2 regions of the Allobosea sp. CCNWLY174 genome follow, and region 2 is predicted to be linked to the other one. Evidence: predicted binding sites of a transcription regulator. Region 2 holds the regulator's gene; the other holds the start of a gene.
The links. The regulator LexA, encoded in region 2, represses DNA repair genes until DNA is damaged. The targets are predictions, from matches to a motif close to TGTTCNNNNTGTGTTCNG.

Region 1 (7,597 bases), on a different contig from region 2:
GACAGCGCCCTCGGCCGCCATCAGCAGCGCGTGGGCCTGGACGCCCATGTCGGCCGCGAATTCTCGCTTGCGCTGGGCAGGGCCGTCGAAGCCGACCGGGCCATCGACATCCTCGTCGCGAGCATCGCAGGCCGATTTGGCAGTGGCGTCGCGGGCCTCGGTGACAGCGCGGGAGTAGAACTGTCCGGCGCCATGGGCCGAACCGACATAAGCCCCGACGATGCGCTGCAGGTGAATCTGCATCGCCCTCTCACCAAGCCCTTCCTGCAGGCTGGCTGCCGTCTCCACGATCAGCCGCTCGTGCAGGTCGCGGATGCCGTCGCCGTCGAGGACCGGGAGCCCAAAACTCTCGGAGATCAGGATCGCCTGCTGCGTGTCGGGGCAGGCGAGCCGTGTCACTTCGATGGTCGTGCTTTTGCGGAGCGGCACGACGCGGGCGGTCTGGCGGGGTGAATGTGCGGTCTTGGCCATGGAAAAAGTCCTTTCTTCGGTTGCGCCCTCGGAGCGGGATCGGCGCTTGGCCGTCGTCCCCTCGGGTGCGGTCGACCCGAACCGTCGAAAGCCCTGGCGCTTCACAGGTCCGGCCTTTGCCAGGCGAGCGGACGAGGCTTGCGGCCAAGCAGGGCACAAGCCCTTGCGAAGGACGCCGGGCCTCGTCCGCAAGATCGGCGAAGGCCGGCCGCCACGCGGCGCGGCACGCGGCCTTGAAGCGCCTGGCCGACGGTTTAGACCGCAGCAAACCCGAGAGGACGAGGGCCAGCCCGTCTTGCGTCAGTGACGCGACCGATACGGACATTAGGGGCCTCGCAGCCATGCGCCGCCGAATGCCTCGGATCTGACGGACCTGCAACGCCCGCCCGCATCGCTCGGTCACGCCGCGGGCGAAAGCGCAATCTGCTGACGCGCGTGATGGGCGGCGATGGCCTGGTTTTGCCGCGAAAGTTTGCGCGACAGCGCGCTTGCCCTTGCGCTTGGTCGAGGCGAGCTCGTCGAGCTCTTTCTCCGGCATCGACTTCTCCGTCGATTTGGAGGCGCCGTTGAGTTCGCTCTTTTTGATGTCGCCGCGCTTGACGGCCAAGGCGGCGCCGGCCGCCTTCTGCTGAGCTGTTGACGTAGCGGGCATCTCGGTTCTCCTGGCCATGCCCAGCGCAAACCGAACCTTCAACGGCCTGCGGCTTGCTCAGCGTGAGGCGACGACATCGGCGAATTCGGGATGGCGGCGGGCCCAGTCGGTCACGAAGGAGCACGCGGGAACGACTTGCCGGCCGAAGCCTCTCGCTTGCTGAAAGAGACCATCGACGAGCAGTGAAGCCAGTTCCAGACCGCCATATGCGGCGGGAACCTCGGTATGCGTCAAGATCAGCTTGTCGCCCTGCTGCCTGAAGGCGGCGAATGCGACGCCGCTATTGAACCATCTCGAAGCGACCCCTGGCCGGCCGCTCGACGACATTCGCGAACGGGTTCGGCGACAGAGCCGTCCGCCTTCGTCCTTCGCTATCATGGATCCGATGATATCAGTCCGTGGGAGCCCATTGCTGGCGCGCTTCGTCAGCCGAGACGGTCAGAACGATCTTCTCGCCGACATCCGCGATCAGGTCCGTGCTCAAATAATGATGGGAGCCGCCTGAGCCGGCATCGTTCTTCTTCAGCTTGAGCTGCGTTCCAGAGAAATGGTCCACCGTGCCGAGGTGAGCGTTGTCGGAGCCAACCACCTCAAGGCCTTCCTTGATCTTCTGGATGTCGAACATCGTACGTCTCCCTGACTTTTGTCCCGCGAAGGAAACTGGGCGGGATCACGCATGTTCCGATTGCGAAGGCTGGCATGTTCGCTCTGGCGATGCCGGTCGTATGCCACTATAAACTGAGTTCTCTTTTCGTTCTCGGGATATGCTATGACTCGTCGATCTGGCAGCGCCGATCTGCCCTTGCATCACGGTCGCGTCCCGGCCTGGCTCGGGCAGCGCATGACGCGGCTGGGCGCGGTCATCTGCGAAGCGATTATCCATCACTACGGCCGCGAGGAGTTGCTGCGGCGCCTCGCCCACCCGTTCTGGTTCCAGTCATTCGGCGCGGTGATGGGCATGGACTGGCACTCCTCAGGCGTTACGACGAGCGTCATCGGGGCGCTGAAGCGCGGCTTGGCGCCTTTGTCGCGCGAACTCGGGATGCATGTCTGCGGCGGGCGCGGCAGCCATTCGCGGCAGACGCCGGCCGAGCTCGAGCGGATCGGCGCCGAAGTCGGCTTCGACGGGGTGGCGCTGGCCAAGGCGAGCCGGCTCGTCGCGAAGGTCGACAGTGCGGCTGTTCAGGACGGATTCGATCTCTATCTGCACGGCTTCATCGTCGCCGATGACGGCCAGTGGGTCGTGGTACAGCAGGGCATGAATGGCGATGGCGGGCTCGCCCGGCGCTATCATTGGCAATCCGAAGGGCTCGGCAGCTTCGTCGAGGCGCCCCATGCCGCGATCGACGGGCAGAGCCAGGGCCGGATCATCAACCTCACCGACGCGCGCGCAGCCTTGGCCCGAGACAGCCAGGTCGAGATGCTGCGCGGCATCGGACCGGATGCCATCGTTCGGGAGTTCACGGCACTGGAACGCGACCGCGCGCCGGCAGCGCTGTCTCAGGAACAGCTTGCCCTGCCTCATCTGGTGATGCCGGCCCATCATGATGTTCGGCCAAAGGATGTGATCGCGCGGCGGCTGCATGGCGCGCTCGCAGCCGCGGCCGACAGCGCGCCTGGCGATTTTTCTGAATTGCTGCTGGTCCCCGGGGTAGGCGCCCGCACGGTCCGCTCGCTCGCGATGGTGGCCGAGGTGGTGCACGGTGCGGCTTGCCGTTTCACGGATCCGGCCCGCTTCTCGCTCGCCCATGGCGGCAAGGATCGCCAACCCTTTGCGGTGCCAACCAAGGTCTACGATCAGACCATCAACGTCCTTCGTTCCGCCGTCGACCGCGCAAAGCTTGGGCAGGATGACCGTCTGGCCGCGATCGCTCGCCTCGATCAAGAGAGCCGGCGGCTCGAGCGCGGCGCGACAGGTCCGACGCTGGACGAGTATGTCGCCGATGAACGCCGTCGTTCTGCGGAGTATGGCGGACGCAGCGTCTTCGGCTGGGAGCAGCCGGCGCTCGAAGAGGGCGTTCGATCAAGGCGGCACGCGGAACGCCAGTGAATATCTAGGGGACGAGCCTCAGGCCGAATCGGGCGCGTGATCCTTAAGCGCTGCCAAGTACTCCGCCGCGACGGGCTTCCCTGCAACCTTGTTCGCCTCGACGCGCCCCTCACGCAGATCACTCGCGATCGCGACCATCGCCTCGCGCCAGGACGGATACTCCGTCTCATAGGTCGCCATAAGTTCGCCGCCGCGCTTCACGTGATGCCGGATCTAGACGGTGATCGGCCCTAGGCCGTAGCGGTTCTCGAGATCGTCGATCACGGGCATTGCGGATCGTCCTTGCTGGAGCCGTCGAGAGGCCGAGGCTTGCGCGTCATTCGATGTCCCACTGGCAGATCTTGTAGTCGCGTGGCCGCTGCCTCATGTCGAGGTGCAGGTGATCCTTATGCGAAGCGTCGGAGCCGGGGCCGAGAACGGTCCTGAAGCGCGCGCAGGTGCTCGTCTTAAGCGCCTCGCGCAGCGCGCGAGTCGATGGTTCGGTACCGACGAGACTTAAGATCCTGCCGTCGTCCAAGCGCAGGCCACCGATATCCATCGCATTCCCCGTCGCATGTTCGCTGATAGGGGCGCCGGCCACACCGTTACGCGGCCGGCAGGCATGGCCGCCGACTCCGGTCAGCCGGGCCAGTTTGCCCTTCTCTCGGGAGACGATGCCGGGCAGGTCGCTGCGGACCCAATCAAGGATCTCGATGGCGAAGGCGCAGGCGACCGTAATGGCGCTGTCCAGTTCGACCTGGGAGCCGTCCGGCATGGCGACGGCGCGAAACGAAACGGGCTCGGCGATGGCGCAGTCGCGGGTGCCCGCGTCGGACGCGGCCGGCAAGGCGATGCCGCCGCGCTCGAAGAAGGTCGCAAAGCAGCCGGGCGGGCCGATAGGCCCTTCCGGCTCGGCGGGTGCGGGTGGCGTCTTCGCCGTCGCCGTATCAGCCCCCGCAGGTTTACTCGGGGACAGTTCGGCGGGACGCGGTGGCGGCAAGGGGGCCAGAATCGCTGGGTCGATGGTATTTGCGCTGCGGGCGCGATCGCGCGCCGGCGCATCGGCGGCGGCGCTCAGACAAGCCGCGCAAAGCGCCATTGCGACCGCCCGACCCGCTCGCCTCCACATGCTGCTATTCCAAGAAGCGCACCGCAACACCCGCCTTGACGAGATCGGCAAGCTCCTCTGCATCCCAGTTGGTTAGGCGGATGCAGCCATGCGAGTTGGTCTTGCTGACCTTTGCCGGCTCGGGCGTGCCGTGAATTCCGAAGGTCGGCTTCGACAGGGCGATCCAGACCGTACCGACCGGGCCGTTGGGGCCGGGCGGAAGCGTCAGCGTCTCGGTGTTCTTGCCCTGCTGAAAGTTTTTCTCGGGGTCGTAGGTGTAGTTCGGATTCCGGGCGATGCGCTCGATCGTGTACTCACCGGATGGCGAGGGGGTGTCCTCGCTGCCGATCGTCGCCGGGTAGCTTGCGAGCACCACGTCGTCGGCGCCGAACACCATGACCATCCCCGTGCTCTTGATCGCGTCCACCCGGAGAGCAGCGCCCTTTTCGGGCGAACGACGGCCGGACGCTACGGCGATGCGTGTCCCAGCTTGTGAGAACGCCTGTCGAGGATTGAGCGCGGCGAGCAGCGTCTCGCTCATGTGGAAGCGCTCGCCCAGCATCTCCTGCGGGCTCGTGTAGGAGAGGCGCTTCATCCTCGCCTGCTTGGCGTAGTCGCGCGGGATGGCGTCGACGAAGTCGTAGGAGGCATCCTTGTCGGTCAGCGCGTACTCGGCGATCACGTCGTTCGCCGTCTCGCCGCCCAGGCTCAGCCACGCAAGCTCGTCGATCTCCTCGCCGTCAGGGAGCCTTTCCTGCCGCCGGAACTGGGCGACCGCCTTGCGAAAATTCTCGCCGTCGATGCCATCGATGACCCCAGGCGAGACGCTGCGACGGCTGAGGAGAACCTGTGCCTTGACAATGAACGGATTGGGGCCGGGTTCGACTGTCTTGTTCCGGTCCGCGAAAGTGACGGAATTGATCTCTGTTGCCGTTATCGCCATTGCCGGCCACGCCCAGATAGCCATGACCACGATCGCGATCGCAGCGAGCCCGGCAGGCTTGATCGAATGGGCGGATTTCATCTGGGGCTCCGACGACAACGGCGTTCGCGAAGCTATACGGACAGCCAGACCGGATGTTCCGCCGGGCGCGCCGGGCTGGCCGGCGCGCCTTTAAGTCACATCAGCTGGTCGGAGCCGTCAGCCGCCAGATCGCGTTCCCAACATCGTCGGCAACCAGCAGGCCGGCGCGCTGGTCTACCAGCACACCGACGGGCCGTCCGCGCGCCTCGCCCTTGTCGTTCAGGAAGCCCGTAAGGACAGGCTTCGGCATATCGGACGGCTTGCCGTCGACGAAGGGCACGAAGATCACCCGGTACCCGACAGGGCGGGCCCGATTCCATGACCCGTGCTGTCCGATGAACGCGCCGCCCTGATAGCTTTGCCCCAGTCGACCGTCCTTGACGAAGGTCATCCCCAGCGAGGCGGTATGGGAGCCGAGCGCGTAGTCCGGCTTCATCGCCTTCGCTACGAGCTCCGGCCGCGGCGGCTCGACGCGCTTGTCGACATGCTGACCGTAGTAGCTGTAGGGCCAACCGTAAAAGCCATCCCGCTTTACCGAAGTGATGTAGTCCGGCACGAGGTCGTCGCCGATCTCGTCGCGCTCGTTCACGGCGACCCAGAGCTCCTTCGTTGCCGGATTCCAGTCGATGCCGACCGGATTGCGCAGCCCGCTCGCAAAGAGCCGGCTGGCACCGCTCTGCGGATCGATCTCCAGCACCGCTGCGCGGTTCTCCTCTTCAGCCATGCCATTCTCAGCCACATTGGAATTGGAGCCGACGCCGACGTAGAGGCGCGAGCCATCGGAAGCCGCAATAAGGCTCTTGGTCCAGTGATGGTTGCGACCCGCCGGCAGTTCCGCCACTTTCACGGGCTTGGCGGCGTTCTTGGTCTCGCCCGCAACATAGGGCACGCGCACCACCGCGTCGGCATTGGCGATGTAGAGCTGATCGCCGACCAGCGCCATGCCGAACGGCGAGGTCAGGTTTTCAAGATAGACGATTTTCGTCTCCGCGACGCCATCGCCGTCGGCATCCCGCAACAGGCTGAGGCGATTGGCGCTAGGGGTCTGGGATCCGGCGCGCTGCATGAAAAGTCCCTGCACCCAGGCGCGGACGCCGCCCTTCTTTTCCTCGGGCTTGGGCGGGGCGTCGCTCTCTGCGACGAGAACGTCGCCATTGGGCAACTCGTAAAGCCAGCGCGGATGCTGAAGTCCGGTCGCGAAGGCGGTGACCTGTCCCCCAGCGAGCGGCGTCGGCTTTTCGCCTTCCTTCCAACCAATGGCCTTGGCAACCTTGATCGTCGGCAGCCAAGAGGATTTCGGCTCCGGCAGGGTCGGGCTCTGTCCATAGCCCGCTTCTTCGGGCAGCGGTTTGTCACTGCAGGCGGTGAGTGCCAGCGCCGAAGCGGCGACGCCAACGAGGAAAACTAGTTTGTGGGAGTGCGTCATGTCGGCCTCCGTATCCAGGCAGGGATCATTTGAAGCCAACGTGGCGAGCGTGCACAGGTTCGAAAGCGATTGCGTTTCAGGGCGAGGCGGAACCAGGGCAACGGCTATTGGTTGTCGCAGCAGGGGGGAAGGCGCGGCTTGGAAAATCTGCAAATCTCAGATGCGGCGAAGCACGTTACCGGCTCAGTGCTGGCGGTGTCGGCGTGCTCGAACTGGCAAGCGCGCCTTGTCCACATGGTCTAGCCGTGACGTCTGGACGGGCCGCGCTATCCCCTTTCGTTGACGAGATCGGGCGTTACAAAGCGGCGCCTGCCCGGATACCGCGCAGTTTTCATTCCCATGATCGACGTAAACAGCTCATGCCGTGGGACTGTGGCATTGGCTCCCATGGCGAACCCTTGTCATCCCCATGCGCGAAGCTAAATCGCAAGAGAGCGGACGCACCGGACGTCAGCTAAGAGCCATTGCCAGCGTAAGTAGGCTGCTTGAAAGCGGACTCTCTTGGCGCCAGCAATGGGCCAACTCCAGAATACGCGCGGTCCACGTCCCGATCCGGCCTCACGATCCAAAAAGCCGCCGATCCCAATAGACGGGCTCATGCAGGCTCGCTGTGATCGTCCCAAATTCCGAATGCGCTGGGTTGATCAGCACGTTGCGGTTAAGCCGCGCCACCACGCTCGGCACGATCAAAATCGCGCTTCGGCGCTGCTGGCACCACTGCGCGCCAAATTCTTTGCTTGCCGTCGCCGGCATGCTGTCCCAGCCTGCCAGGGATGAAGGTGAGAAAACCTCGTACGACAGTCCCCTAGGCAGCGTGATCTCGATATGATGCTGGTTCGGCGGCAGACGCCCGCTGCCCTGGACGAGCTTCTCCAAGAGCGCCGTCG
Region 2 (7,597 bases):
CCATCAGCTTGGCCTCCAGCTCGGGAGACGGCTCGGTGCCGATGCCGCGCGGCGGCCCGATTTCCGACCAGATCGCCTTCAGCGCCGTCATCAATTCGTGATCGGCGGACTCGCGCATATAGAGGCCGTTGAGGTTCTCGAGCTTGGCGTAGTCGAAGCGGGCCGGCGAGCGGCCGATCGAGGAGAGGTTGAACAGCGAGATCATCTCTTCGGGAGAGAAGATCTCCTGGTCGCCATGGCTCCAGCCGAGGCGCAGCAGGTAGTTGCGCAGTGCGATCGGCAGATAACCCATCGAGCGATAGGCCTCGATGCCAAGCGCGCCATGCCGCTTCGACAGCTTGGCGCCGTCGGCCCCGTGGATCAGCGGGATATGCGACATGCTCGGCACGGTCCAGCCGAGCGCCTGGTAGATCTGCGTCTGGCGGGCGGCATTGGTCAGGTGGTCCGAGCCGCGAATGATGTGGGTGACGCCCATGTCGTGATCATCGACGACGACGGCGAGCATGTAGGTCGGGTTGCCGTCCGAGCGCAGCAAGACGAGATCGTCGAGATTCTCGTTCTGCCAGGTGACGCGGCCCTGGACCTCGTCCTCGACTACGGTCTCACCGGTCTGCTCCGCCTTGAGGCGGATCACCGGCTTGACGCCTTCGGGCGCGGTCGACGGGTCGCGGTCGCGCCAGCGTCCGTCATAACGCCACTGCTTGCCCTCGGCGCGTGCCGCTTCGCGCTCCGCATCGAGCTCCTGCGGCGTCGCATAGCAGTAATAGGCCTTGCCGGCGGCGAGCATCTGTTCGGCGACCTCGCGATGGCGGGCGGCGCGCTGGAACTGATAGACGGTCTGCCCGTCCCAATCGAGGCCGAGCCAGGCGAGGCCGTCGAGGATCGCGGCGATTGCGCCCTCGGTCGAACGTTCGCGGTCGGTGTCCTCGATGCGCAGCAGCATCTTGCCGCCATGGCGGCGGGCATAGAGCCAGTTGAACAGCGCGGTGCGGGCGCCGCCAATGTGCAGGAATCCGGTAGGCGACGGCGCGAAGCGCGTGACGACCGTGTCACTCATGAAGGAAGGCTCCGGCGGAACGGGTAAGCGTGAGGCGAGGGCGATCGTGATACGGGCCTCGGCCGGGGCTGACATCCGGCGCCGCCGCTGTAACATGGCTTGCCGGCTGCCGTTAAGAGCCTCCTGCGGGGAGGGGGCGCGATCATCGCGCGGCCGCGACGGGGGATGGATGCTCTCCTACGGGCCAGAACAGCGCCGTAGCAGGGTGGGCGTGCTGGCTCTGCCTGCGCGCTTGCGGCGCGGCGCCCATTTTTCCCAGCCATTATCTGCTTTCCTGCCCGATTGGGGCGGCCGCCTCCGCCAGGCGTTCGAAGCCGAGATCGAGCGCCGCCGCCTGTTCAACTGGCTTCCGGTCTGCATGGGGGCCGGCGTGCTGCTCTATTTCCTGGCCGATCGCGAGCCAGGGCTGGCCGCGCCCCTGGCCGGGCTGGTGCTGTGTGCGCTCGCCGCGCTGCTGATGCGGCAACGGCGGGCCATCATGGCGATCTGCATCGCGACCGCGGCGGCCTTTGCCGGCTTTACGGCCGCGACCTGGCGGACGGCGAACATCGCGGCGCCGGCGCTCGCCCGCAATCATGTCGGCAAGCTCACCGGCTTCGTCGAGGCGCTGGAGCAGCGCGAGAAGGGCGTGCGCATCGTCATCCAGGTCACGGACCTGCCGGGCGTCGATCCCGGGCAGCGGCCTCGGCGGGTGCGCGTCACCACGCCGGTGACCACGCTGAAGCCCGGCGACCATATCAGCGCGACCGCCCGCCTGTTGCCGCCGCCAGGCCCGGCGCGCCCAGGCGGTTACGACTTCGCCCGCGATGCGTTCTTCCAGGGCGTCGGCGCCGTCGGCAACATCGCCGGCAAGATCGCGCTCGCGCCGCCTCCCGTGCCGATGCCGCGCCGGCTCGCCCTGGCGGTCGCGATCGACCAGGCCCGTAACGCGCTGACCGAGCGCATCGCGACCAGTGGCGGCGGGCAGGCGGGAGCGATGGCGGCGGCCCTCGTCACCGGCAAGCGCGGGCTGATCAGCGAGCAGACCAACAACGACCTGCGCGCCGCCGGCATCTACCACATCGTCTCGATCTCCGGCCTGCACATGGTGCTGGCTGCCGGCACGATCTTCTGGCTGGTGCGGGCCTTGCTCACGCTGTCGCAGACGGTGGCGCTGCACTGGCCGGTGAAGAAGCTCGCGGCGCTCGTCGCCATGCTCGGTGCCACCGCCTATTGCATCTTCTCCGGTGCCGATGTCGCAACCGAGCGCTCGCTGATCATGACGCTGGTCATGCTCGGGGCGATCCTGGTCGACCGGCCGGCGCTTTCCATGCGCAACCTCGCTCTGTCCGCGATCATCGTGCTGCTGCGGGAGCCGGAGGCGCTGCTCGGGCCGAGCTTCCAGATGTCGTTCGGAGCGGTCGCGGCGCTGATCGCCTTCGCCGAGCGCTGGCAGGAGCGGGCGCCCGATGCCGCCGCCGCCGCATGGCCCTGGCCGCTGCGCCCGCTCTGGCTCTCGGCCGTGGGAATCCTGACCACCACCATGGTCGCGACCGCGGCGACGGCGCCCTATGGCGTCTACCATTTCCAGACCTTCAACCCGTTCGGCCTGCTCGGCAACGCGCTGGCGCTGCCCTTCGTCTCGCTGATCGTGATGCCCGCCGCGGTCTTCGGCGTGCTTGCCTATCCGTTCGGACTCGACTGGCCGGCCTGGGCGCTGATGGGCTGGGCCTCCGGATATGTACTCCAGCTCGCCCATTGGGTCGCCGGCATCGACCGCTCCACCGTGGTGCTGCCCGCTTTCGGCTCGACCGCGCTGATCCTGTTCTCGCTGTCGTTGCTCTGGCTGACCTTGTGGACGACGGCGCTGCGCTTCCTTGCCGCGCTGCCCTTGGTCGGCGGGCTGGCGCTGGCCTCGGCCCCGTCGCGGCCCGACATCCTGATCGAGCGAGACGGCTCGGGTGTGCTGGTGCGGGGGCCGGAGGGCAAGATGGTGCTGGCCGGCAAGCCGAGCCGCTTCGTGCTCACGCAATGGCTGCATGCCGACGGCGATTCGCGTGCGCCCGACGATGCGGCGCTGCGCAATGGCGCCGCTTGCGATCCGCGTGGCTGCGTCATCCGCCTCCCGGATGGCCGCTCGGTAGCCTATACGCGCGACCGGATCGCCTTGGTCGAGGACTGCCTGCGCGCCGATCTCGTGGTGACGTCGCTCTACTGGACAGCACCTTGCGCAGCCCGCCTGATCGACCGCAGCGCGCTCATGCGCGACGGCGCGACGGCGTATCATGCGGCCCGCGGCGGCTGGCGCGCCTATACGGCCGACGAGGTCACGCGCCTGCGCCCCTGGACCCGGGCGCGACCGGAACCGAAGCCGGCGTCAGAACCAGCGCCTGCTCCGGCAACTGCAGCCGCAACTGCGGAGCCGGCACAGGATGCCGAGGCGATTCAGTAGCGCCGCATCAGGTTGACGAGCCGGCCCTGGATCTTGACCCGGTCGGGCCCGAGCACGCGCGTCTCATAGGCCGGGTTGGCGGCTTCGAGCGCGATCGAGGAGCCGCGCTTGCGCAACCGCTTCAGCGTCGCTTCCTCGTCGTCGATCAGGGCGACGATGATGTCGCCGGTATTGGCGGTGTCCTGCTTGCGGATGACGACGGTGTCGCCGTCGAGGATGCCGGCCTCGATCATCGAATCGCCGCGGACTTCCAGGGCATAATGCTCGCCGCCGCCGAGCATGTCGGCCGGCATCGTGACGCTGTGGCTGCGGTCCTGGATCGCCGAGATCGGCGTGCCGGCGGCGATGCGGCCCATGACCGGGATCGAGACGGTTGAGCGCCCGCTGTCTTCCGCAGCCGATGGTCGCGGCTTCGTCAGATTGGCTGCCGGCGTCGGGGAAGGCGGGGTCTGACCGAGGCCGCCCTGGACAACGGAGGGGCTGAAGCGGCCGCGCTGTGCCTGCGGCCCGCCGATGCCGTCCGGCATCTTGATGACTTCGAGCGCACGTGCCCGGTTCGGAAGCCGGCGAATGAAGCCGCGCTCCTCCAGCGCCATGATCAGCCGGTGGATGCCGGATTTGGAACGCAGATCGAGCGCATCCTTCATCTCGTCGAAGGAGGGCGGCACGCCGGATTCCCGCAGGCGCTCCTGGATGAAGCGAAGCAGTTCAAACTGTTTGCGTGTCAGCATGGTCGCGCCGCTCGCCTCTCGGGCTAGAATCGAAACAAAGCACGAACACCATACGCGTTCGCCTTGTGTTCCGCAAGGGGAGCGCTGTGATGAGAACTGATCCTATTTGAGACATGCCGTCCCGGGCGACTGCATGGAGACCGGGATCCCGAAAGAGGTTCCGGAATGGATCCCGGATCGGCGCCGCTGCGCGGCTTGTCCGGGATGACAACCTGAGAGCGGGAGAGTTGACTAAAGCAACTCCGCAATTCTCCGAACCGCGGAATTGCTTTAGGTCTTCGCTTTATCGCATTTTCTTCACGCGAACCGGTGTCCACTTCGCTCGAAAATGCTCTAGCGCAGCCGGATGACGCGGCAGGGATCGCCGGCCTTGGCAGGCTCGGCGAAAGCCGGGCGGATCACCAGCGCCTCGGCCCGCGACAGGTTCGCCAGCATCGAGGAATCCTGCTTGGCGAAGGGCCTGACCCGTCGCTCGCCCTCAATGATCTCGGTGGTGGCACGCAGATAGTCCTGGCGCTCGTCATTGGCCGGCAGGTCGACGGCCAGAGTGGCGGGCTCGCTGCGGTCGCGCTCGGGATCGGCGATGCCGAGCAGCGCCTCGACCAGCGGCATGGCAAAGAGATGGCCGCAGACGATCGAGGAGACCGGGTTGCCGGGCAGGCCAAGCGCGACCATCGGGCCGAGGCGGCCCATCATCATCGGCTTGCCCGGGCGCATTGCGATCTTCCAGAAACCGAGCGCCATGCCCTGCGCCTTCAGGGCCGCCTGGACGAGATCGTGCTCGCCGACGGAAGCACCGCCGAGGGTGATCAGGACATCGGCGCCGGCGGCGCGCGCCGCCTCGATCTTGGCGGCCAGATTGGGGTGGTTGTCGCGGGCGATGCCGAGATCGAGCGCCGTGCCGCGGGCCTCCTCGATCAGCGCGGCGAGAGCGAAGCTGTTCGAGGCGACGATCTGGTCGGGGCCGACCGGCTCGCCCGGCAGGACGAGTTCGTCGCCGGTGGCGAGGATCGCGACCAGCGGCTTGCGGCGGACCGAAAGCGTCGGGTGGCCGGCAGCGGCGGCCAGACCGAGCGCAGCGCTATCGAGGCGACGACCGGCCTTGAGCAGAATCTCGCCAGTCTGAAAATCCAGCCCGGCCGGGCGGATGAACTGGCCCTTGCCCGCTGGCTTGACGACGCGGATGACCTGGCCGCCGACGCCCTCGGCATGCTCCTGGATCAGGATCGCATCGGCACCGTCGGGGATCGGCGCGCCGGTGAAGATGCGTACCGTCTCGCCGGGCCCGACCTGGCCGGAAAAGCCGCGGCCGGCGGCGGATTCGCCGACGACCTTGAGCTCTTTGCCCAGGGTGAGATCGGTGGCGCGGGCGGCGTAGCCATCCATGGCCGAATTGGCGAAGGGCGGCTGGGTCCTGAGCGCCGCGACGTCCTCAGCCAGCACCCGGCCGGCGCAGTGCGCCAGCGCCAGCGTCTGCGCCGGCGTCGGGCCGGGCACGCTGTCGAGCAGCGCCTTGAGCGCGACCGGGACGGGGGTGAGGCTCATGCCTATGGTCCTGCGATCTCGTAGGTTCCGGACTTCCCGCCGGATTTATGCACGAGTCGGACGCCTTCGATATGCATGGCGCGATCGACCGCCTTCACCATGTCGTAGACAGTGAGGCAGGCGACGCTGACGGCGGTCAGCGCCTCCATCTCGACTCCGGTCTTGCCGGTCAGCTTGACCTCGGCGCGGACGCGCACGCCCGGCAGGGTTTCGTCGATCGACAGGTCCACGGAAATCTTGCTGAGCAGCAGCGGGTGGCAAAGCGGGATCAGTTCATGGGCGCGCTTGGCCGCCATGATGCCGGCGAGGCGGGCGGTGCCGAGCACATCGCCCTTCTTGGCCTCGCCGTCGCGGACGATCGCCAGGGTCTCGGCTTGCATCACCACATGGCCTTCGGCGATCGCTGTGCGGACAGTCTCGGCCTTGTCGCCGACATCGACCATATGGGCCTCGCCCTTCTGGTCGAGATGGGTGAGGCGGCTCACGCCGCCGCCTCGGCAGTCTTGCCGGTCAGAAGCTGGCGGGTCGCGGCCGCCACGTCCGCCTGGCGCATCAGGCTTTCGCCGACCAGGAAGGTGTTGACGCCGCAGGCCTGCAGACGGGCGATGTCGTCATGCGTGAAGATACCGCTCTCGCCGACCAGCAGGCGATCCTTGGGCACGCGCGGCGCCAGCCGCTCGGTGACGGCGAGGTTGAGCTCGAAGCTGCGCAGATCGCGGTTGTTGATGCCGACGAGCCGGGTGTCGAGCTTCAAGGCGCGCTCCAGCTCGGTTTCGTCATGAACTTCGGCGAGCGCGGCCATGCCAAGCGCTTTCGCCGTCGCGACGAGCTCGCGCGCGGCGGCATCGTCGAGCGAGGCCATGATGATCAGGATGCAGTCGGCACCCCAGCTGCGCGCCTCGAAGACTTGGTAGGGCTCGAACATGAAGTCCTTGCGCAGACCAGGCAGGCCTGAGGCGGCGCGCGCTTCGCCAAGATATTCCGGCCGGCCCTGGAACGAGGGCATGTCGGTCAGCACCGAGAGGCACGCGGCACCGCCTGCGGCATAAGCCTTGGCCAGCGCGGGCGGGTCGAAATCGGGGCGGATCAGCCCCTTGGAGGGCGAGGCCTTCTTGATCTCGGCGATCAGGGCCGGGCCGCCGGCGCGGTGCTTGGCTTCGAGCGCACCGACGAAGTCACGCGGCACGGGCTCAGCCGCTGCGCGCTTCTCGATTTCGGCCTGAGGAATCGCCAGCCGAGCAGCCGCGATCTCCTCGCGCTTATAGGCCTCGATCCGCCTGAGAATATCGGACATGGATGGCCTCACGCATTGGAACTGGCGACGAGGGCTGCGAGCGCGGCCTTGGCCTTGCCATTGTCCAGCACCGCATAGGCCTGCGCCAGCCCTTCGCCGAGCGTAGCCGCCTTGCCGGCGACGACGAGCGCGGCGGCGGCATTGAAAGCGGCGATGTCGCGGAAGGCGCTCTTCGCACCGCCGAGCACCTCCTGCAGCGCCTGCGCATTCTGCGCCGGCTCGCCGCCGCGCAGATCCTCGGGCTTTGCACGCGGAATACCGACATCCTCGGGCGCGATATTGAAGCTCTCGATCTTGCCGTCCTTCAGCGCGACGACGCGGGTCGGGCCGGTGGTGGTGATCTCGTCGAGGCCGTCGGAGCCGTGGACCGCCCAGACGGTATGCGAGCCCAGCGATTGCAGCACCTTGACCATCGGCTCGAGCCAGGTCTCGGAGAAGGCGCCGATGAGCTGCTGCTTGACGCCGGCCGGGTTCGAGAGCGGGCCGACCAGATTGAAGATGGTGCGGGTGCCGAGCTCGGTGCGCACCGGCGCGACATG

Region 1: a site for LexA is predicted at 1,865-1,882, ahead of V7S63_RS26375 (DUF763 domain-containing protein). Genes of this name have one in related genera too.

The regions. Positions count from the first base shown of each region.
Region 1 covers NZ_JBBBBQ010000013.1:32,006-39,602, reverse strand. The annotation lists gene V7S63_RS26395 (hypothetical protein) at 1-471, opposite strand, end outside; partial or broken gene V7S63_RS26390 (DUF3008 family protein) at 956-1,123, opposite strand; gene V7S63_RS26385 (GNAT family N-acetyltransferase) at 1,181-1,450, opposite strand; gene V7S63_RS26380 (DUF2171 domain-containing protein) at 1,515-1,748, opposite strand; gene V7S63_RS26375 (DUF763 domain-containing protein) at 1,893-3,173, shown strand; gene V7S63_RS26370 (hypothetical protein) at 3,192-3,353, opposite strand; gene V7S63_RS26365 (extensin-like domain-containing protein) at 3,490-4,251, opposite strand; gene V7S63_RS26360 (L,D-transpeptidase family protein) at 4,286-5,284, opposite strand; gene V7S63_RS26355 (PQQ-dependent sugar dehydrogenase) at 5,385-6,710, opposite strand; gene V7S63_RS26350 (RES family NAD+ phosphorylase) at 7,269-7,597, opposite strand, start outside.
Region 2 covers NZ_JBBBBQ010000001.1:248,090-255,686, forward strand. The annotation lists gene gltX (glutamate--tRNA ligase) at 1-1,153, opposite strand, end outside; gene V7S63_RS01210 (ComEC/Rec2 family competence protein) at 1,269-3,488, shown strand; gene lexA (transcriptional repressor LexA) at 3,482-4,219, opposite strand; gene V7S63_RS01220 (molybdopterin molybdotransferase MoeA) at 4,553-5,764, opposite strand; gene moaC (cyclic pyranopterin monophosphate synthase MoaC) at 5,767-6,249, opposite strand; gene trpC (indole-3-glycerol phosphate synthase TrpC) at 6,246-7,058, opposite strand; gene trpD (anthranilate phosphoribosyltransferase) at 7,067-7,597, opposite strand, start outside.